DNA from 4 places in the Streptomyces sp. NPDC088707 genome. Region 1 is predicted to be linked to each of the others. Evidence: riboswitches for the same ligand, from Rfam matches in the RefSeq annotation. Region 1 holds a riboswitch; each other region holds the start of a gene.

Region 1 (5,542 bases):
CTCGTGTGCTCCCCGCCGACGCGGGGATCCGGTGCTCACGGCGCCCCCGGCGGTACGAACGGCAGCCCCTCCGGCGGGCCCTGTTCGATCAACCGCAGCAGCGCGTCCGTGTCCGCGTGCTCCTCGATCAGATCCCCCAGCCGGTCCAGCTGTTCCTCCCGCAGCGCCCCGAACGACGTGTCGGGCGCCGGTACGAACCGCCGCCCGGCCGCCGCCGCGACCTCCCGCAGGAACGCCCGCCGGAACCCGTCGCTCTCCAGGGAGCCGTGCCAGTGCGTACCCCACACGGACCCCACCCGACACCCGTCGAGGAACGGTTCCCCGCCCCGTACGTCCGCGACGCCGTGGTGGATCTCGTACCCCTCGACGCGTTCCCCGAGCGCCGAGCCCACCGGCCGGGCGAGCGTCTTCTCGCGCGCGAACCGCACCCGGACGGGCAGCAGCCCGAGCCCGTCGACGGCCCCCGCACGGGACTCCACCTCGTCCTCGATGTGCTCGCCGAGGACCTGGAAGCCGCCGCAGACGCCGAGCACCGGACGGCCCTCGGCGGCCCGTCGCGCGAGCGCGTCGGCCAGCCCGCGCTCCCGCAGCCAGGCGAGCGCCCTGACCGTCCCGCGCGTCCCCGGCACCACGACCAGGTCCGCGTCGACGAGCTCCTCCGCCCGGTCCACGAACCGCACGACGACGCCCGGCTCGGCGGCCAGCGCGTCCACGTCCGTGAAGTTGGACATCAGCGGCACGGCGCAGACGGCGACCCGCAGCACGTCCTCACCGACCGGCGGCGCGACGACGGACTCGCGCACCGCGCCCCGCAGCGAGACCCGGAGGCCGTCCTCCTCGTCGATGCCGAGCCCGTGGGCGTACGGCAGGACGCCGAAGGTCCGCCGCCCGGTGAGCCCGTGCAGCATGTCGAGGCCCGGTTCGAGCAGGGTCACGTCACCGCGGAACTTGTTCACGAGGTAGCCCGCGATCAGCTCCTGGTCCTCGGGCGCGAGCAGCGCCGTCGTGCCGAAGAACTGGGCGAAGACCCCGCCCCGGTCGATGTCGCCGACCACGACCACGGGCAGCCGCGCGGCCCGCGCGATGCCCATGTTCACGATGTCGGTCCGCCGCAGGTTGATCTCGGCCGGGCTGCCGGCCCCCTCGCAGATCACGGCGTCGTACGTGCTCCGCAGCTCCTCCAGGCACGCGAGGACCGGCTCGAAGAGCTCCTTCTGCCGCCCCCCGTGGTAGCCACGAGCACTCAGTTCACCGACCGGCCTGCCCATCAGGACGACCTGGCTTGACCGGTCGCTGCCGGGCTTGAGCAGGACGGGGTTCATCAGCGCGGTGGGTTCCACCCGCGCCGCCTGCGCCTGCATGGCCTGGGCGCGCCCGATCTCGGCCCCCTCCCTCGTGACGAAGGAGTTGAGGGACATGTTCTGCCCCTTGAACGGCGCCACCTTCAGCCCCTTGCGGACCAGCCAGCGGCAGATGCCGGCCGTCACGACGCTCTTGCCGGCGTCGGACGTGGTTCCGGCGACGAGCAGTCCCCCACCCCTCATGCGTTCCTCCGCTTCCGGGTCGACGCGGCCAGGGCGCCGATGATCAGCCGGCCGCCCACACAGGCGGCCAGAGTGAGTCCGGTGACCCGGCGCGACAGGCGTACGGCCCGGTCGATGTCGGTCACCTCGACGGCCCGGCCCTCCCCGTTGAGCACCGGCCGGTGCTCGACCCGGCCGCCGTACGACAGGGTGCCCCCGAGACGTATGCCGAGGGCGCCCGCGAAGGAGGCCTCGACGGGGCCCGCGTTGGGGCTGGGGTGCTTCGCCGCGTCGGCCCGCCAGGCGTTCAGCGCACCGCGCGGGTTGCCGCCGGCGACGGTCGCGAGGACGGCCGTCAGCCGCGCCCCGGGCCAGCCTGCCACGTCGTCGAGCCGGGCCGAGGCCCAGCCGAAGCGGCGGTGGCGCGGCGACTTGTGGCCGACCATCGCGTCCAGGGTGTTGACGGCCCGGAAGCCGACGAGGCCCGGTACGCCCGCGACCGCGCCCCAGAACAGGGCGCCGACCACGGCGTCGGAGGTGTTCTCGGCGACCGATTCGACGACCGCGCGGGCCATCGCGGGTCCGTCCAGGGACTGCGGGTCGCGCCCGCACAGATGCGGCAGCCGCTCCCGGGCGACGTCCAGGTCCCCGGCGGCGAGCGCGCCGCCGATCGCGCGGGCCTCCCGCCCCAGGGTCGTACCGCCGACGACGGCCCACACGGAGGCGGCGGTCAGGGCGACGGCGGCGGCCGGACGGTTCCGTACGGCCCGGGCGGCGAGCGCTCCGAGGGCGACGGTGGAGCCGGCGCAGACGACGGTGTGCAGGGCGCCCCAGCCGCGGTGGTCGTGGTGGAGGCGGTTCTCGACCGCGGCGGCCGCCCGGCCGAACGCGGCGACGGGATGTCCGCGGCGGGGATCGCCGATGAGCAGGTCGACGGCGAGACCCGCGGCCGCTCCGTACGCGAATCCGTCCGGGGCGAGGCGGCTGGTTCTGCTGCGGCCGGGCATGGCGCATGTCCTCACTCAGGGTCCGCGCCCTGGATCGACGTGACCGGCGGCGAGAGTTCCTGACTCCCGGACCCCTCGGATCCGGTCACAGTGGCGGGACCGCGCCGGATTCGCACCGGACTTCCTCTGCTGCCGCCGTAATGGCCTCGGCAGTCCACCACGGCCCGAGAACAGCCGTCAACTCACCCTTGACCTGCAGCGAGTCACTGTGCGAAGCGCCACAGACACGACGGCGGGGCGGTCCGCACCCGAAGGTGCGGACCGCCCCGCCGGTCACGCTCGGACCGTCAGACGACGATCAGGTAGATGCCGTACGCGACGGCTGCCGCGCACAGGGCGAAGCAGGCGTACGCGGCGGCGCGGGCCGGAGCGGCGGAGCCTCCGCGGGCGGCGGCCTCCTCCTGCTTGGTGAGCCCGACGATGCCGAGGGTGAAGAGGCCTACGAGGGCGACGGTCGCCACGAGGCTGACTCCGAAGACGGAGCCGAGAGCTGCCCAGTCGATCTTCATGTCGTGAGTTCCTTAGACCGCGGCGGCGGGGGCCGGGGGAGCGGTCGGGTCGGTGGGGGCCGGCGCGGGGATGGTCGTCTTGAGGTCCTCGTCCGCGACGGCGGCGACGGAACCGGCGGCCGGCGGCGGGGTGACGGCCGCCATGGCGGTGGTCACGATGCCCGCGGGCTCGGCGTCCAGGTCGTCGGCGGTGACGTTGTTGTGGTCGACCGGCTTGCGGCGGGAGAGGGACCAGATGACGCCCGAGCCGGCGACCAGCAGGACCGCGACGGCGGCGATGCCCCAGGGGCCCTGCTTGGTGAGGAACTCGGCACCGGCGCCGACCACGGCCGCGGCGGGCAGGGTCAGACCCCAGGCGACGAACATCCGGGTGGCGGTCGACCAGCGGACGACGCCGCCCTTGCGGCCGAGACCGGCGCCCATCACGGCACCCGAGCAGGACTGGGTGGTGGAGAGCGAGAAGCCCAGGTGCGAGGAGGCGAGGATGACCGTCGCGGCGCTGGTCTGGGCGGCGAAGCCCTGCTGCGGCTGGAGGTCGGTGAGGCCCTTGCCCATGGTGCGGATGATGCGCCAGCCGCCGAGGTACGTGCCGAGCGCGATGGCGACACCGGCGGAGACGATGACCCACAGCGGAGGGTTCGAGCCGGGGGCGACGACACCCTGGGTGACCAGGGCGAGGGTGATGATGCCCATCGTCTTCTGCGCGTCGTTGGTGCCGTGGGCGAGGGAGACGAGACCGGCGGAGGCGATCTGGCCGGCCCGGTAGCCCTTGGCCGTGGCCTTCGCCTCGGGGTTGGCCTTGATCCTGTACGTCAGCTTGGTGGCGGCCATCGCGGCGAGGCCGGCGACGAGCGGCGCGGCGACGGCCGGGATGAGGACCTTGGTGACGATGGTCGGGCCGTTCACGGCCGACCAGCCGGCCGACATGACCGCGGCGCCGATGAGGCCGCCGAAGAGGGCGTGGGAGGAGCTGGACGGAAGTCCGAGCAGCCAGGTCAGGAGATTCCAGAGGATGGCGCCGACGAGCGCCGCGAAGATCACCTCTGTACGAATGCCTTCTTCGTTGATGATCCCGCCGGAGATCGTCTTGGCGACCTCCACGGACAGGAACGCGCCGACGAGGTTCAGCACGGCGGACATGGCCACCGCCGTCTTCGGCTTGAGAGCACCGGTCGAGATGGTCGTGGCCATCGCGTTCGCGGTGTCGTGGAAACCGTTCGTGAAATCGAACACGAGAGCTGTCACGACCACAATGGCGAGCAGCAGCGTGATGTGTTCCATTTACCCAGGCAATCGTTTGACGTCAGTGGCTGGACGAACGTAAGCAACCAGGGTGAACGGAAGGTGAACTAGGTAGGGCGCTGTGGTGTCCCAAATCGGCGTCGAGGGATTCCGGTTACGGTTCCGGCCCCCGAACTGTCCACGATGCGGTCACCCCGCAACCCCGGGTAATCCGGCCCATCACCGGGCACATGCGACCTGCCCCGGTTCCTCCTCCACCACACCGTTCCGGTCCCTGGACGGAACCATCCGACCGGGGGACCCCGCGGACGAGACCCATGTCACTCCCCGGAGGGTCCCGGAGGTCGACGGGCCCGTGCGCGGAGCCCCCGTCCCGCACCCCTCCTCCCGCCCCCTTCCCGGAGCCGTCCGGGTCCCACCGGTGGCAGTCCGCCCCCACCCTGCCGAGACTGGGAGCGTGCGCCCGGCTACAGCGACGGCAGCGGCCGTCACCACTCTGCTCGGTGTCGGCGCGGCCGCGTTCGCGGCCGGCCGGTACGCCAGCGACGTCGCCCTCAGGGCGCCGTCCGGACGCCCCCTGCCGGGGGATCCCAAACTCACCGTGCACGCCACGGGCCCCGGACGGATCACGCTCACCCGCAGCCTCGCCTCGCTGCGCCCCGGTACCTACGGCGTGGAGGGGCACGGACAGCACGCCGTCGTCGGCCCGGTCCTCGACCGGGTCCCGCACACCGCGGACACCGTCGTCCGGCGCCTGGAACGCGTCGAGCGCGGGGTGCTCGGCCCCGGCTCCCGCGTCCGCCTCACCCCCCAGCTGCACATCGGCACGCCGATCAGCGCCCTCGGGCTCGCCCACGAGGACGTCGAGATCCCCGGCGAGCTCGGGCCCCTGCCGGCCTGGCTGGTGGCCGCGCCCCGCACCACCTGGGTGATCGCCCTGCACGGCCTCGGCACCACCCGCGAGCACCCGCTGAACGTCGTCCCCTTCTTCAACCGCCGCAAGATCCCCGTCCTCGTCCCCGCCTACCGGGGCGACGAGGGAGCACCCGCCTCTCCGGACGGCCTCGCCCACCTCGGCGACTCCGAGTGGCGCGACGTCGACGCCGCCATCCGCTGCGCCGTCCACCGGGGCGCCTCGAAGGTCGTGCTGCACGGCTGGGGGACAGGGGCCTCGATGGCCCTGCGCGCCGCCGCCGAGTCGGGGGTGCGCGACCGGATCAGCGGAGTCGTCCTCGACTCGCCCGTGCTGGACTGGGAGGCC
Region 2 (5,542 bases), on a different contig from region 1:
CGCCATCGGACAGCGTGAACGGCTCCTCGCGCTCGGCTCGTTGTCCGCGGGACTCACCCACGAACTCAACAACCCGGCCGCGGCAGCCGTCCGGGCCACGGCGGCGCTCCGGGAGCGGGTCGGCAAGATGCGGCACAAGCTGTCCGTCATCGCCAAGGGCCCGTACTCCAGGGAGGCGCTCGCCGACCTCATCGAGATTCAGGAACGCACCGCGGAGCGTGTCGCCAAGGCGCCGGTGCTGAGCCCGCTGGAGGCGTCCGACCGGGAGGACGAGCTCGCCGACTGGCTGGAGGACCACGGCATCCCGGAGGGCTGGCGCATCGCGCCCACCTTCGTCCAGGCCGGTCTGGACACGGACTGGCTGGAGCAGGTGGCGGCGACGGTGGCCGACGACGTGCTGCCGGGGGCCGTCGGCTGGCTCAACTACACCGTCGAGACAGAGCTGTTGATGGACGAGATCGACGACTCCACCAACCGCATCTCCCATCTGGTGGACGCCGCCAAGCAGTACGCCCAGCTCGACCGCGCCCCGCACCGCGAGGTCGACGTCCACGAGCTCCTCGACAGCACGCTCCTGATGCTGTCCGGCAAGATCGGCGACCGGGTGCGCGTCGTCAAGGACTACGACCGCTCCCTCCCCGAGGTGCCCGCCTACCCGGCGGAGCTGAACCAGGTGTGGACCAACCTCATCGACAACGCGGTGTCCGCGATCGGGAGCGACGGCGGCGACGGCACCCTGACGGTCCGTACGGCCCGGGAGGGCGACCGGCTGCTCGTGGAGTTCCGCGACACGGGCCCCGGCGTCCCCGAGGAGATCCGCAGCCGCATCTTCGACCCCTTCTTCACGACAAAGCCGGTCGGCGAGGGCACAGGGCTCGGCCTCGACATCTCCTGGCGGATCGTGGTGAGCAAGCACCACGGAAGCCTTCAGGTCGAGTCCGTACCGGGCGACACCCGGTTCCAGGTACTGCTGCCGCTGACCGCCCCCGCGGCGGAGTCCGAGCCGGATCCCGGGGCGGAGACCGGATCCGACTCCCCCGCCCGCACCGGCGTCACCACCGACACACCCGACACACCCGAGGAGCAGGCATGACCGAGATCGAGGGAATCGACCCGAGCGTTCCGCCCAGCGGGCCGGGCTGCGGGGACTGCGACTCGGTGGGCGGCTGGTGGTTCCATCTGCGGCGCTGCGCCCAGTGCGGCCACATCGGCTGCTGCGACTCCTCCCCCGCCCAGCACGCCACCGCGCACTGGAAGTCCACCGGGCATCCCCTCGTCCAGAGCTTCGAGCCGGGCGAGAGCTGGTTCTGGAACTACGCCACCGACGACCTGTACGACGCGGGACCCGCACTCGCCCCGCCGGACGGCCACCCCGCCGACCAGCCGGCCCCCGGACCGGCCGGCCGCGTCCCGCAGGACTGGCAGCGGCACCTCCACCGCTGAGGGCCGCCGGCCCCCGTCCGTCCGCGCGCCGGCCGACCCGGTGGTGGCCGAAGTGTGGCCTTCGCGTTCCGCGATGCGGTCAGGGGTGTGCGGTGGGCGTTCGTCCGCCTAAGGTGGCCGTGCAGCTGGTTCGCCCCGTCCGCCAGGCGGGATGCGTCGTAAGAGGGAACCCGGTGGGAATCCGGGACTGCCCCGCAGCGGTGAGCGGGAACGACCGCCGTCATACGCACTGGGACCGGACAACGGTCCTGGGAAGCGACGGCCAGTAGGTGCCCTCCGGTCGCATCCGGAGAGCGTGCCCGCGAGTCCGAAGACCTGCCCGTTGCCCGCGCGCGGACGATTCCGCGTGCGGAGATCCCGGTGACCTCGTGGGCGGGTCGGCGCGCATATCGAGCGGCACGTGCGGCACTTCCGCGTCGTGGTCCGCCGGTCTGTCCGTTCCTTCGCGTCCGCGTCCCGTCTCCGGGGCGCTCAGGACACATCTCGCGAAGGAGAGTTCCGTGACACCGAAGCCCGCGCCAGCACGAGCCACCGTGTACGGGTACCCCCGCCAGGGGGAGAACCGTGAACTGAAGAAGGCCGTCGAGGGGTACTGGAAGGGCCGTGTCGACGCCGGCACGCTCCGGGAGACCGCGGCCGAGCTGCGCAGGTCGAACTGGCGGGAGCTGACCGAGGCCGGCCTCCACGAGGTGCCGACCGGTGACTTCTCGTCCTACGACCACGTCCTGGACACCAGCGTGATGGTCGGCGCGATCCCCGACCGGCACCGTGCGGCCGTCGAGGCGGACGCGCTCGACGGGTACTTCGCGATGGCCCGCGGCACCGAGGACGTCGCGCCGCTGGAGATGACCAAGTGGTTCGACACCAACTACCACTACCTGGTGCCCGAGCTCGGGCCCGACACCGTCTTCACCGCCGACTCCGGCAAGCAGGTCGCCGAACTGAAGGAGGCCCTCGCGCTCGGCCATGCCGCCCGCCCGGTGCTCGTGGGCCCCGTCACCTACCTGCTGCTCGCCAAGCCCGCGCGGGGCGTGGCCCCGGACTTCGAGCCGCTGACCCTGCTGGACCGGCTGCTGCCGGTGTACGCGGAGGTGCTCGCCGATCTCCGCGCCGCCGGAGCCGAGTGGGTGCAGCTGGACGAGCCGGCGCTGGTCCAGGACCGGACCCCGGCCGAGCTCGACGCCGCCGCCCGTGCCTACCGAGCGCTGGGCGGCGCCACCGACCGTCCCCAGCTGCTCGTCGCCTCCTACTTCGGGCGGCTCGGGGACGCCCTGGGCGTGCTGGCCAAGGCACCGGTCGAAGGGCTCGCCCTCGACTTCACGGAATCGGGCGCCGCCAACCTGGAGGACCTCGCCGGCGTCGGCGGGCTGCCCGGCAAGCGCCTGGTGGCGGGCGTCGTCAATGGACGCAACGTCTGGATCGACGACTACCGCAAGTCCCTCGGAACCCTCGGTACGCTCCTCGGGCTCGCCGACCGGGTGGACGTCGCCGCCTCCTGCTCCCTCCTGCACGTGCCGCTCGACGCCGCCGCCGAGCGGGGCATCGATCCGCAGATCGCCCGCTGGCTCGCCTTCGCCCGGCAGAAGACCGCGGAGATCGCCGTCCTGGCGCGCGGGCTCGCCCTGGGTACGGACGCCATCGCGGCCGAACTCGCCGCGAACCGGGCCGACCTGGCGTCCCGTTCCGGGTCCGCCCTCACCCGGGACCCCGCCGTACGGGCCCGTGCCGCCGCCGTCACCGACGCCGACGGGCGGCGCTCGCAGTCGTACGCGGTGCGGAGCGTGGCCCAGCGGGCCCAGCTCGGCCTTCCGCTGCTGCCGACGACGACCATCGGCTCGTTCCCGCAGACGAGCGAGCTGCGCGTCGCACGGGCCGACCTGCGGGCCGGCCGGATCGACGCCGCAGGCTACGAGGAGCGGATCAAGGACGAGATCCGCGAGGTCCTCTCCTTCCAGGAGAAGACGGGGATCGACGTCCTGGTGCACGGCGAGCCCGAGCGCAACGACATGGTGCAGTACTTCGCCGAGCAGCTCACCGGCTACCTCGCCACCGAGCACGGCTGGGTCCAGTCGTACGGCACCCGCTACGTCCGGCCCCCGGTCCTGGCCGGGGACATCTCCCGCCCCGAACCGATGACCGTGCGCTGGACGACGTACGCCCAGGCGCAGACCTCGAAGCCGGTCAAGGGCATGCTGACCGGTCCGGTGACCATGCTCGCCTGGTCCTTCGTACGGGACGACCAGCCGCTCGGGGAGACCGCGCGGCAGGTGGCCCTCGCCCTGCGCGACGAGGTGACCGACCTGGAAGCGGCCGGGACCTCGGTGATCCAGGTCGACGAACCGGCGCTGCGCGAGACGCTGCCGCTGCGAGCCGCCGAGCACGCCGCCTACCTGGCCTGGGCGACCGGGTCCTTCCGCCTCGCCACCGGCGGCGTGCGGCCGGACACCCAGATCCACACCCACATGTGCTACGCCGAGTTCGGCGACATCGTCCGGGCCATCGACGACCTCGACGCCGACGTCGTCAGCCTGGAGGCGGCCCGCTCCCACATGCAGGTCGCCGACGAACTCGCCGCGCACGGCTACCCGCGCGAGGCCGGCCCCGGCGTCTGGGACATCCACTCCCCGCGCGTCCCCAGCGTCGGGGAAGCCGCCGCCCTGCTGCGCAAGGGACTTGAGGCCATCCCCGCCGAGCGTCTGTGGGTCAACCCCGACTGCGGTCTGAAGACCCGTGGCTGGCGCGAGACCCGCGCCTCCCTGGAGAACCTGGTCGCGGCCGCCCGTGAGGTGCGCGCCGAACTGGCCTCCGGGAGCTCCTGATCCCGTGGGCCCGGGCCGGACGCCGACGGCGCCCGGCCCGGGCCCGGGGCCGGGGCCGAGGTCCCCCCGGCGCGGCGAGTCGGGGAGGGTCGTGCGCCGGCAGGGTCGACTGCCATGACGAACGGTGCCCTGACGCCGGGCCCGAACAGCGCGCGGGGAGGCGATCTCACGCCTGGGCGCACGGCCCGGTCAAGCCCGGGAGCGACTGACGTCGCCGGTCACGGCGTACGCGCCTGGAGCGCTCTCCACGGTCCCCCGCGGAGGGTGCCGAGCGTCACCCCCGGCGGTCCACGCGTAGAGTACGGCCGGGCGCGGTGAGATCAGATGGAGTTCCCATGACCGCGATCAGCCTTGAGCACGCCACCGTCCCCGCCGACACGGGCGAGGTGACCCTCCTCATAGCCCGCCGGGTGGAGCCCGGCCACGAAGCGGCCTTCGAGCTGTGGGCCCGGGGCATCCTCGACAGCGCGGCCGCCTTCCCGGGTCATCTCGGCCACGGCCTGTTCCGCTCCTCCGGCGGCGACGCCCCGTGGTTCCTCGTCCACCGCTTCCGGGACGAGGCGGCGTGCCGGGCCTGGCAGGAGTCTCCCGAGCGGGCGGCCTGGTTCGCCGACTGCGAGGGCCATCACCACACGGAGATCGCCCGACGCACGCTGACCGGCATGGAGACCTGGTTCGCCAAGCCGGGCTCGACACGGCCTGCCCCGCCCCGCTGGAAGATGGCGATCGGCGCGACCCTGGCGATCTACCCGATCTCGGTCCTGGGAAGCCTCCTCCTCGTCCCCCGGCTCACCGGACTCCCCCTGCTGCTCAGCAGCGCGATCATCGCCTGCGTGTTCAACGTACTCATGACATACGTGACGATGCCCGCCGTGAGCAGGCTCCTGCGCAGCTGGCTCACGCCGTAGCCCACCGGGGTCGCCGCCCGCGTCGGGGGCGGTGAGGCGGGCGCCCGCGGTCCGGCCCACCCGGGCCGCGTTCGTCATCTAAAATTCAGGGCGGCCTCGGGGCCGCGGCTCGTCGCTGCGCGCGGCGGCCGCGGAACCGTCAGGCCGGTCCAGGTCGGCGGCCCCCCGGGGCCCCGGCCCGGACGGGACCACATGACGCTGATCACAAAGATCCCAGGGAATCGGGTGACCGCCGGCGTGCGTCTCATCGGTGCGGGTTTCCCAGCTCACCCGGCTCACCCGCCCACGCTAGAGAAGACCCCCAGGGAGAAGTGAGGTATGTCCGTGATCTGCGTCGGCGGCATGATCGGAATCGGCAAGACGAGCGTGGCC
Region 3 (5,542 bases), on a different contig from region 1:
AACTCCCTCGATCACGCGTCAGCCCGTGATAAATCTTCACGACCGCTCGGGGACGCCACCCCTGTTCCCGAGGGCGCTTCGACCGGCTGACCGCCGGTGGCACTCCATCCACATCCGGGGGGATCAGGATCTGATCCGCGGCAGACGCACTCGCAGTCGCGCGGATCAGCATGGAGAAAGGCGCACCACCATGACCTCTGTGCAGGTCGACAAGCAGCACGACGGCACCGACGGGGCCGTGGACGGCGGCGAGGGCTACCAGCGTGGCCTCGGCGCCCGGCAGATCCAGATGATCGCGATCGGCGGTGCCATCGGTACCGGCCTCTTCCTCGGCGCCGGCAAGGCCATCGCCAAGGCGGGGCCCAGCCTGATCCTCGCGTACGCCATCGCGGGCCTGGTCATCTTCTTCATCATGCGCGCCCTCGGCGAGCTCCTCATGTACCGCCCCGTGTCCGGCTCCTTCGCGGAGTACGCACGGGAGTTCGTCGGCCCGTTCTGGGGCTTCGTGACCGGCTGGACGTACTGGCTCTTCTGGGTCGTCACCGGCATCACCGAAGTCACCGCCGCGGCCACCTATATGACGTACTGGTGGGACATCCCGCAGTGGATCTCCGCGCTGGTCTTCACGTTCGTCCTCTACGGCGCCAACCTGATCTCCGTGAAGCTCTTCGGTGAGCTGGAGTTCTGGTTCTCCATGGTCAAGGTCACCGCCATCATCGGCATGATCCTGATCTGCGCCGGCATCCTCACCATCGGCTTCTCCGACGCCGGCGACACCGCCTCCGTGACCCACCTGTGGGACCAGGGCGGCTTCTTCCCCACCGGCATCGGCAACACGCTGATGACCCTGCAGATCGTCATGTTCGCGTTCCTCGCGGTCGAGCTGGTCGGCGTCACCGCCGGCGAGTCCAAGGACCCGAAGACCGTCCTGCCCAAGGCCATCAACACCGTGCCGTGGCGCATCGCCGTCTTCTACGTCGGCGCGCTGATCATGATCCTGTCGGTCGTCCCGTGGACCGAGTTCCAGCCGGGCGTCTCCCCGTTCGTCGCCGCCTTCGAGAAGATGGGCCTCGGCGTCGGCGCCGCCATCGTCAACTTCGTGGTGCTGACCGCCGCCCTGTCCTCCTGCAACTCGGGCATGTACTCCACCGGCCGCATGCTGCGCGACCTCGCGCTCAACGGCCAGGGCCCGAAGGTCTTCACCAAGCTCACCAAGAGCGGCACCCCGCTGCTCGGCCTGACCTTCTCGGCCTCGCTGATGCTGGTCGGCGTCTGGATCAACTACGTCGCCCCGGGCAAGGCCTTCGAGTACGTCGTCTCCTTCGCCACCATCTCCGGCATGTGGGCCTGGATCATGATCCTGGTCTGCCAGATCCGCTACCGGGCCAAGGCCAACCGCGGCGAGCTCCCCGAGTCCACCTTCAAGGCCCCGGGAGCCCCGTACACCAGCTGGTTCGCGCTCCTCTTCATCGGCATGGTCATCGTGATGATGGGCATCGACGAGGGCGCCCGGGTCTCGCTGTACGCCGCCCCCGTCTGGGGCCTCATCCTCGGTGTCTCCTACCTGGTCCTGAAGTCCCGCAACCCCGAGGGCGCCGCCTTCGCCAAGCGGTCCTGACCGGACCCCACGGACGATCGCCCCGGGCCGTCCCCCAAGGGCCCTGACCACGATCGTCTCGGCATACGGGCCGTTCCGTACCACTCCCCGGTACGGAACGGCCCGTCGGCTTATCCTGTCGGCATGCTGACCATCACCCGGGCCCTGTACGACCAGATCGTGAAACACTCGCGCGCGGACCACCCCGACGAGGCCTGCGGCGTGGTCGCGGGCCCGGCCGGCACCGGCCGCCCCGAGCGGTTCATCCCGATGCTCAACGCGGCCCGCTCGCCCACCTTCTACGAGTTCGACTCCGCGGACCTGCTCAAGCTCTACCGCGAGATGGACGACCGGGACGAGGAGCCCGTCATCGTCTACCACTCGCACACCGCGACCGAGGCCTACCCGTCCCGCACGGACATCTCGTACGCCAACGAGCCCCAGGCCCACTACGTCCTCGTCTCCACCGCGGACAGCGACGGCGCCGGCCCCTTCCAGTTCCGCTCCTTCACCATCGTCGAGGGCGTCGTGACCGAGGAAGAGGTCAAGGTCGTCGAGGAGTACGACGCCTGAGACACTGACGGGGACCTACGGGCGGCAGGACCCAGGAAGCCGGTGCGAATCCGGCACGGTCCCGCCACTGTGACCGCCTCCTCCGGGAGACGGAAGCCAGGAACTGACCTGCCGCCTTCTCACCACCGATCGGGGACGTGGAAATCCCCGGAGGAGGCACGTTCCGTCATGTCCTGGCCCCGCCGCACCCGGCTGCCCCTGGCGCCCCTGCTGTCCGCCGCCGCACTGCTCCCGCTGCTCGCCGCCTGCTCGGCCCCCGCGACGGAGACCCCCGCCGCCAAGACCGCCCCGGGATTCCCGTACACCGTCTCCAACTGCGGCGTGAAGACGACCTTCAAGGCCCCGCCGAAGCGTGCGGTCACCATGAACCAGCACGTCACCGAGGTCATGCTCGCCCTCGGCCTGGAGAAGTCCCTCGTCGGCACCGCCTACCTCGACGACGCGATCCTCCCCGCCTACAAGAAGGCGTACGACTCCGTCCCCGTCCTCGCGAAGGAGTACCCCTCCAAGGAGGCCCTGCTCGCCGCGAACCCCGACTTCGTCTACGGCGGTTACTCCTCCGCCTTCGCGAGCAAGGACGGCCGCAGCCGCGACGACCTGAAGCGGGCCGGCATCGACACCCGGCTCAACACCGAGTACTGCCCGTCCGGTTCGCCCTCCGTCGACGACCTCTACCGCGAAGTCGACGAGATCGGCCGGACGTTCGGCGTCCCCGACCGGGCCGAGAAGTGGGTCCGGGAGGCGCGGACCACCGTCGCCGCCACCGAGAAGCGCCTCAAGGGCACCGCGCCCGTCTCCGTCTTCGTCTACGACAGCGGCGACAAGACCGCCTTCACCGCCGGCGGCAAGGGCATCGGCAACGAGCTCATCAGCCGCGCCGGAGGCCGGAACGTCTTCGCCGACCTCGACAAGGCCTTCGGCGACGCCACCTGGGAACAGGTCGTCGCCCGCAAGCCCGAGGTCGTCGTCATCTACGACTACGGCTCCACCACCGTCGAACAGAAGAAGAAGCGGCTGATCGACGACCCGGCCCTCAAGGACGTCCCCGCGATCAGGAACCGCCGGTTCGCCGTGATGCCGCTCTCCGACACCGTCCTCGGCGTCCGCGTCCCCGCGGCCGTCGACAAGCTGGCGGCCCAGCTCCACCCGGGCCGATGAGCCCGGAGACCCGCGCCGCGGGCTCCGCGCGGCCCGTGCCGCCCGCCCGGTCCGCCCCGTCGGCAGGGGCCGGCGCCGGGCGATCGGGTCCGCCCCCGCGGACGCGGGGCGGGCCGCTGCGGTACGCGGTCGTCGTCGCCGGACTCGTCGTCGCCCTCGCCGCCGCGGCCCTCGCCTCGCTCGCCCTCGGCTCCGTCCGCATCCCGCCCGGCCAGGTCCTCGACGCCCTCACCGGACGCGCCCCCGACCCCTCCCCGTACCGCACGATCGTCCTCGACGTACGGCTGCCCCGGGTGCTGCTCGGCGCGGTCGTCGGCGCCGGGCTCGCCGTCGTCGGCGCCGTCCTCCAGGCCCTCGTCCGCAACCGGCTCGCCGACCCCTTCCTCCTCGGGATCTCCTCCGGCGCCTCCGCCGGAGCCGTCCTCGTCCTGGTCGCCGGCGGGGGAGCGGGCCTCGTGGGCGGCATCACCACCACGCTCGCCCTGCCCGCCGGCGCCTTCGCGGGAGCCCTGCTCGCCCTCGTCCTCGTCTACGGGCTCGCCCGCCGCGGCGGCACCCTGACCAGCACCCGGCTCGTCCTCGCCGGTGTCGCCGTCTCCTACATCCTGTCCGCCCTCGCCACCCTGCTCCTGGTCGTCGCCGGACGCCCCGAGCAGTTCCAGGAGGCCATGTACTGGTCCCTCGGAGGCCTCGGCAGCGCCCGCTGGGACACCCTGGTCCTGCCCGCCGCCGTCCTCGCCGTCGGCGTCGCCGCCCTCCTCACCCTCGCCCGCCCGCTCGACCTGCTCCTCGTCGGCGAGGAGGGCGCCACCGTCCTCGGCCTGGACACCGCCCGCTTCCGCGCCGCCGTCTTCGTCCTCGCCTCCCTCGTCACCGCCGTCATGGTCGCCGCCAGCGGAGCCGTCGGCTTCGTCGGCCTGATGGCCCCGCACGCCGCCCGGCTCGCCGTCGGCGCCCCGCACCGCCGGCTCCTCCCGGTCGCCGCGCTCGGCGGAGCGCTCGCCCTGGTCCTCGCCGACCTCGGCGCCCGGACCGTCGCCGCCCCCCAGGACATCCCCGTCGGCATCCTCACCGCCCTCACCGGCGGCCCGTTCTTCCTCTGGCTGATGCGCCGCCGCCCGGAAGGAGCACAGCCGTGACCGAACTGAGCCTGCACGGCCTCTCGTACGAGGACCGGCTCCGCTCCGTCGACCTCACCGTCCGCCCGGGCGAGACCGTCGGCCTCATCGGCCCCAACGGCAGCGGCAAGACCACCCTCCTGCGCTGCGTCTACGGCACCCTCACCCCCACGGCGGGCCGCGCCCTCCTCGACGGCGACGACCTGCACGGCCTCGGCCCCAAGGCCCGCGCCCGCCGCGTCGCCACCGTCCCCCAGGACAGCGCCCTCGAGTTCGAACTCACCGTCGGCGAACTCGTCGCCCTCGGCCGCTCCCCGCACAAGCGGTTCTGGGAGGGCGACACCGGCGCCGACCGGGGGCGCGCCGAGGACGCCCTCGCCCGCGTCGGCCTCGCGGACCTCGCCGACCGCCCGTACCCCACCCTCTCCGGCGGCGAACGCCAACGCGCGCTGGTCGCCCGCGCCCTCGTCCAGGACCCGGCCCTCCTCGTCCTCGACGAACCCACCAACCACCTGGACATCCGCCACCAGCTCGACGTCCTGGCCCTCGTCCGTACCCTGGGCACCACCAACCTGCTCGCGCTCCACGACCTGAACCTGGCGGGGGCGTACTGCGACCGGATCTACGTCCTGGAGCGCGGAAGGCTCGTCACCGGCGGCACACCCACCGAGGTCCTCACCCCCGCCCTGCTCAAGGCGGTCTACGGGGTGGAGGCCGAGGTCATCCCGCATCCGAGGACGGGGAGCCCCACCGTCCTCTTCCAGCACCGTCCGGCAGTCGGGCAGGAATCATCCACCATGTGAGATCACATTCCGAAACCCGGACCGGGAATCGATACGATGAGCCCATGGTTTCCCACGACGTGAGCGAAGAGACTCCGGGCACACCGCTGCTCGTCGCGCGCCTGCACGTCGACCTGTGCCGCCTCGCCAGCGCGATCTGTCCGTCCCGCGCTGCGCTCTGAGCGACCGGCCGAGCGCACTTACGTACGACCCCCCTCCGCGCGGGGGCCCCAGCAGCGCGCCCATCACGCCACTTCCGACAGGAGCCCACGCCATGGCCATCGAGGTCCGCATCCCGACCATCCTCCGCACCT
Region 4 (5,542 bases), on a different contig from region 1:
ACGCGTCCAGCTCCTCCGGCGTCCGCGGCTCGGTCGCCCCCTCCGCCAGCAGGCCGTGGGTACGGAGCAGCCGGGCCACCGCCGTACCCCAGGGGCGGCGCAGCCGGGCCTCGTCGAGCAGCGCGTCGTCCGCGAGGAGCTCCGCGACCGGCCCGGTCCGCAGCCCCGACGGGGCGAGCACCGCCGCCTCGTCCGCCCAGCGCAACGCCAGATCAACGTCGTGCGTGGCCATCAGCACCGTCGTACCGGCCTCCCGCAGCCGCTGGAGCGCGTCGAGCAGCCGCTCCTGCCCGTGCGGATCGAGACCGGCCGTCGGCTCGTCCATGATCAGGACCCGGGGGCGCATCGCCACCGCGCCCGCGATCGCCGCCCGCTTGCGCTGCCCGTACGAGAGCAGATGCGTCGGCCGGTCGGCGAGCGCCGTGATGTCCAGCGCCTCCAGGGCCTCGCGGACCCGTCGCCGGACCTCCTCCTCGGGCAGTCCCAGGTTCATCGGACCGAACGACACGTCCTGCTCCACCGACGCGGCGAACAGCTGGTCGTCGGGATCCTGCACCACCAGCTGCACGGTCGTCCGCAGCCGGGTCAGTCCCTTCCGGTCGTACGCCACCTCCGTACCGTCCAGGCGGAGCGAGCCGCTCACGCACCGCAGCCCGCCGCTGAGCAGGCGCAGCAGCGTCGTCTTGCCGCTGCCGTTGCGCCCGAGCAGCGCGACCGCCCGCCCCTCCGCGACGGCGAAGTCCACGCCGGACAGGACCGGGGGCCCGTCCTCGTAGGCGAAGCCGGCGTGCACCAGTTCCACGACAGGGGTCGGAGACGTCACGGAAGGAGCCTTTCCAGTACGAGGGTGAGGGCGACGAGTCCGGCGAGCAGCGCGCCCGTCGCCGCGAGGAACGGGCGGGACAGCGCACACGCGGGCACCAGGACCCGCAGCGTCCCGTCGTACCCGCGCCCGGCGAGCCCCGACTGCAGGCGCTGCGCCCGGTCGAAGGCCCGGACGAAGGTGGTCGCACCGAGGCCCGCGAGGGAACGCCAGGTCGCGGCCCGCGTGGTGTGCCCGAGCCGGGCCGCCTGCGCCTGCCGGATCTTGGACATCGCGTCGAGCAGCAGGAAGATGATCCGGTACATCACCAGCGCCACGTCCACCACCGGCGCCGGCACCCCGGCCCCTACCAGCCGGGGCAGGACGTCGGACACCGGCGTCGTGAACGCGAAGAGCAGCACCCCGAGCGAGGCTGAGGCGGTCCGCAGCAGCAACTCGCCCGCGTGCGTCGGACCGTCCGGCGCGAGGGCCACGAGCCCCCGGGCGCTGCCCACCTCGAAGAGCAGCGGAATCGCGCCCGTGACACAGAACCCGAGCGGGATCCGGAACGCGCGCCACAGCGCCCGGCCCGGCACACCGGCCGGACCGAGCAGCACCGTGAGCGTGGCCGCCGCGACGAGCACCGCGCCCGGCCACGGCGGCAGACCGACCGCGCACAGGGTGAGACCGAAGCCGAGAAGCGCCTTCTCGGCGGGATGGCGGCGGCGCCAGCGACTGCTGTGCGCCGCCGCGTCGATCGGCAGCATCGGCGGCTACGCGCCCGGCCCGCCGACGGACCCGCCACCGGAGCCGCCCGCGTGGTCCGCGGTCGCGCTCGCGGTCGGGACCGCAGTCGAGGCATCGGCATCGGCATCGGCGTCGGTATCGGCCGGCCCGGCCGTCTCCGCCCGCGCCGCCCCCTGTCGGCGGCCACGCCGCAGGCCGAAGTAGTACGCCAGGACACCGGCGCCGAGGGCCGCCTGCAGGGCGAACAGCGCCGACTCGATCTCACCGGAGGGCGGCTCGTAGAGCGGGCTGAACCACGGCTCGTAGTCGGGCTGGAGTTCCGAGATCGCCGTCTCGGCCTCCGCGTCGGCCCCCGCGAAGGGTTCCTCCTTGTGGTCCCCGAGCCCCAGCGCGAGCGGCAGGACCGCGAGCGCCGCGACGACGAGCAGCAGCAGGGCGTTGATCTTCGTGTTCCGGCTCATCGCGCGGTCGCCTCCTCGCGGCGCTCCGACGTGCGTCCGGCGAGGACACCGAGCCGGACCAGGTCGCCCTTGCTGGACTGGGTGAGCAGGCGCATCACGAGCACGGTCAGCAGGCCCTCGCTGACCGCGAGCGGAATCTGCGTGACGGCGAAGATCCCGCCGAACTTGGCGAGTGCGCCGGGGATGCCGCTGCCCGGGTCGGGGAAGGCGAGCGCCAGCTGGACGCTGGTCACGCAGTACGTGGACAGGTCGGCGACGAACGCGCCGAAGAAGACGGCGACCATCAGCGGCGCGCCGAACCGGCGCAGCAGAACGAAGGCCCCGTACCCGGCCCAGGGTCCGACGATCGCCATCGAGAAGACGTTCGCGCCGAGCGTGGTCAGGCCGCCGTGGGCGAGCAGCAGGGCCTGGAAGAGCAGGGTGATCGTCCCCAGGACCGCCATGATCGGCGGCCGGAACAGGATGGCGCCCAGACCTGTACCGGTCGGGTGCGAGCAGCTACCGGTCACCGAGGGCAACTTGAGTGCCGACAGGACGAACGTGAAGGCGCCGGCGGCGCCGAGCAACAGGGTGGACTCAGGATTCGACCGCACCTCGCGGGTCAGCGCGCGGACCCCGTGGACGACGAACGGCGCGGACGCGACGCCCCAGGCGGCCGCGTGCACAGGGGGCAGATACCCCTCGGCTATATGCATGGTTGGGAGACCCTCTCCAGCACCTCGTGGATGGACAACGCACCCTGGCCGGTCTCCTGGCTGACGGTCATTCCGCCCGACTCCGCCTTCCCACACCACGACGGTCTCCCGACGTGGTCCAGTGGCTTCCCCGAGGGCGTTTCCCGCGGGGGTGGAGCCGGACCTCCCGATCACAGTGGCGAGGGCCGCACCGGTACTGCACCGGTTTCCCGTACACCAAGGCCCTGCGACATTAGTGCGTTGACCAGGTACATCACAATGTGGGCGCTTGCCGGGTCCCGTGGGCGGGGCCGTGGATCCCCCGGATTCCCGCCGCCTGGCTGTTCCTGCCGTGGCGCACGAGGGCCGCGAGGGCACCGGGCGCCACGACGACCGCCGCCGTGAGCGCCGCGAGGAGCGTCCCGCGCCCTCACTCCTTGCGGTAGGCGTACGCCTCCGACGCGGCCGCCGCCACGGCGTCGAGGTCCCCGCCGGCGCTCGCCGTGACCAGGGCGGCGACCGTGCCCTCGACGAACGGCGCGTCGACGAGCCGGGCACCCTCGGGCAGTTCGTCGCCCTCGGCGAGGAGGGCCTTCACGGTGAGCACCGCGCTTCCCAGATCGACGAGGACCGCCACACCGGCGCCCCGGTCGACGGCCTTCGCCGCTTCCAAGATCAGCTCGGAACTCGTTCCGAGACCACCGTCGGGAGTCCCGCCGGCCGGACGGATCGGGGCGAGGTCACCGCCGCCCGCGAGCCCCCGGGCCAGCTCGGCCACGGCGGTCGCGACGGCGGCGCTGTGCGAGACGAGCACGATGCCGACGGCACCCGAACCGGCACCGGCACCGCCACCCGATCCGGCGCCGGAACCGGAACCGGCGGTGCCGGGTTCGACCGCATCCGGGCCGGTCCCGTTCCCCCTGCTCATGACGTCTCCTCGGCGTCCGCGGTCTCCGTACGGGCGATCTCGTCGAGCGCGGCGAACAGCAGCGCCGAGGACGTGGCCCCGGGATCCTGGTGCCCCACCGACCGCTCGCCCAGATAGCTGGCCCTGCCCTTGCGCGCCCGCAGGGGTACGGTCGCGAGCGCGCCCTCCTCGGCCGCCGCGCGAGCCGCGCCGAACGAGTCCCGCAGCCCCTCCACGGCCGGCACGAGCGCGTCGAGCATCGTCTTGTCGCCCACCTGCGCGCCGCCCAGCTGGGACACGGCGGCCACGCCGGAGCCGAGCGCCTCCGCCAACTGCTCGCGGGTGACACGCTCGTCGTCGCCGAGCGTCTTGCCGGTACGGCGGAGCAGCGTGCCGTACAGCGGCCCCGAAGCGCCGCCCACGGTGGAGATCAGATGCCGCCCGGCGGCGGTGAGCACCGCGCCGGGCGTTGCCGGCGGGTCCTTGGCCAGGGTCTCGGTCACGGCGGCGAAGCCGCGCCTGAGATTGGCGCCGTGGTCGGCGTCGCCGATGGCCGAGTCGAGTTCGGTGAGCCGGTCCGCCTCCCGGTCGACGGCCTCGGCCACGGCGGCCAGCCAGCGCACGAGGAAGTCGGCGTCGAAGGTCTGCGTCATGTCGGTCTCCTCTTCCCTCGCTCGTCTCACCGGCCCCAGCGCAGCGCGGGCGTCTCCACGGGCGCGTCCCAGAGGCGCAGGAGCTCCTCGTCAACCTCGCACAGGGTCACGGAACAGCCGGCCATGTCGAGCGAGGTCACGTAGTTCCCGACGAGGGTCCTGGCCACCGGCACACTCCGCTCGCCCAGGACGCGCTGCACCTCGGCGTTGAACCCGTACAGCTCGAGGAGCGGGGTGGCGCCCATCCCGTTCACCAGGGCGATGACGGGACCGGACGGGCGGAGGTCCTCCACGACGGCGTCGACGGCGAAGTCCGCGATCTCGCGGGAGGTCATCATCGGACGCCGCTCGCGTCCCGGTTCGCCGTGGATGCCGATGCCCAACTCCAGTTCCCCCTCGGGGAGGTCGAAGGTGGGGCTGCCCTTGGCGGGCGTCGTGCACGCGCTCAGGGCGACGCCGAAGGAACGGCAGCGCTCGTTGACCCGGCGGGCGATCGCCTCCACCCGCTCCAGGGGTGCGCCCTCCTCGGCGGCGGCGCCCGCGATCTTCTCGACGAAGAGCGTGCCGCCGGTCCCGCGCCGGCCGGCCGTGTAGAGGCTGTCCGTGACGGCGACGTCGTCGTCGACCAGGACCTTGGCGACCTGGATGCCCTCGTCCTCGGCGAGCTCCGCGGCCATCTCGAAGTTCAGCACGTCACCGGTGTAGTTCTTGACGACGAACAACACCCCGGCGCCACTGTCGACGGCGGCCGCGGCCCGCACCATCTGATCGGGGACCGGTGAGGTGAACACCTCCCCGGGACAGGCCGCCGCCAGCATCCCGGGCCCCACGAAGCCCCCGTGCAACGGTTCGTGCCCGGAGCCGCCGCCGGACACCAGCGCGACCTTCCCGGCCACGGGCGCGTCCCGCCGCACCACGACCCGCCGCTCCACGTCGACGGTGAGCTCGGGATGAGCGGCGGCCATCCCGCGCAGCGCGTCTGCGACGACGGTCTCGGGGACGTTGATCAGCATCCTCATGGGTGTCTCCTTAGGACTCCAGCGGAAGGGTTGTGGCCTGTGTGTTCGCAGATCAGATGATGTTCCCGAGAGTGATGACCTTGGCGCTGCGTGGCGACCGGAAGTCCCTCCTGCCGGTTCGGATGCCGCCCTGATGCCGGCTTGCGTGATGGTGCGTCGGTTCTGTGCTCTGCCCGGATAAGCGGCGATCGAGACTCCCGGATCGGACGATATCGACATTGCCGCCGCACAGGCCATGTGGGCGAGACCGATTCCTGCGAGTGTCCTCCTGTCACGCCA

What was found. A riboswitch is a leader RNA that binds a small molecule or an ion and turns the genes downstream of it on or off. The one in region 1 is predicted to bind cobalamin.
Region 2: another riboswitch for cobalamin. It lies ahead of metE (5-methyltetrahydropteroyltriglutamate--homocysteine S-methyltransferase); the one in region 1 lies ahead of ACIP84_RS18735 (cobalamin biosynthesis protein).
Region 3: another riboswitch for cobalamin. It lies ahead of ACIP84_RS20970 (ABC transporter substrate-binding protein); the one in region 1 lies ahead of ACIP84_RS18735 (cobalamin biosynthesis protein).
Region 4: another riboswitch for cobalamin. It lies ahead of ACIP84_RS09665 (energy-coupling factor ABC transporter permease); the one in region 1 lies ahead of ACIP84_RS18735 (cobalamin biosynthesis protein).

Annotation. Positions count from the first base shown of each region.
Region 1 covers NZ_JBIVLV010000005.1:502,094-507,635, forward strand. Annotated here, with positions in the region: gene ACIP84_RS18730 (cobyric acid synthase) at 36-1,544, opposite strand; gene ACIP84_RS18735 (cobalamin biosynthesis protein) at 1,541-2,530, opposite strand; cobalamin riboswitch at 2,564-2,696, opposite strand; gene ACIP84_RS18740 (hypothetical protein) at 2,818-3,039, opposite strand; gene ACIP84_RS18745 (anion permease) at 3,052-4,320, opposite strand; gene ACIP84_RS18750 (hypothetical protein) at 4,739-5,542, shown strand, end outside.
Region 2 covers NZ_JBIVLV010000002.1:336,347-341,888, reverse strand. Annotated here, with positions in the region: gene ACIP84_RS08970 (ATP-binding protein) at 1-1,093, shown strand, start outside; gene ACIP84_RS08965 (UBP-type zinc finger domain-containing protein) at 1,090-1,443, shown strand; cobalamin riboswitch at 1,553-1,781, shown strand; gene metE (5-methyltetrahydropteroyltriglutamate--homocysteine S-methyltransferase) at 1,944-4,262, shown strand; gene ACIP84_RS08955 (antibiotic biosynthesis monooxygenase) at 4,598-5,170, shown strand; gene ACIP84_RS08950 (deoxynucleoside kinase) at 5,489-5,542, shown strand, end outside.
Region 3 covers NZ_JBIVLV010000006.1:432,305-437,846, reverse strand. Annotated here, with positions in the region: gene ACIP84_RS20980 (amino acid permease) at 191-1,618, shown strand; gene ACIP84_RS20975 (M67 family metallopeptidase) at 1,742-2,170, shown strand; cobalamin riboswitch at 2,163-2,297, shown strand; gene ACIP84_RS20970 (ABC transporter substrate-binding protein) at 2,339-3,328, shown strand; gene ACIP84_RS20965 (FecCD family ABC transporter permease) at 3,325-4,467, shown strand; gene ACIP84_RS20960 (ABC transporter ATP-binding protein) at 4,464-5,249, shown strand; gene ACIP84_RS20955 (putative leader peptide) at 5,294-5,410, shown strand; gene ACIP84_RS20950 (MoaD/ThiS family protein) at 5,503-5,542, shown strand, end outside.
Region 4 covers NZ_JBIVLV010000002.1:514,276-519,817, forward strand. Annotated here, with positions in the region: gene ACIP84_RS09650 (energy-coupling factor ABC transporter ATP-binding protein) at 1-823, opposite strand, end outside; gene cbiQ (cobalt ECF transporter T component CbiQ) at 820-1,569, opposite strand; gene ACIP84_RS09660 (energy-coupling factor ABC transporter substrate-binding protein) at 1,576-2,010, opposite strand; gene ACIP84_RS09665 (energy-coupling factor ABC transporter permease) at 2,007-2,705, opposite strand; cobalamin riboswitch at 2,734-2,969, opposite strand; gene ACIP84_RS09670 (PTS-dependent dihydroxyacetone kinase phosphotransferase subunit DhaM) at 3,115-3,612, opposite strand; gene dhaL (dihydroxyacetone kinase subunit DhaL) at 3,609-4,244, opposite strand; gene dhaK (dihydroxyacetone kinase subunit DhaK) at 4,271-5,263, opposite strand.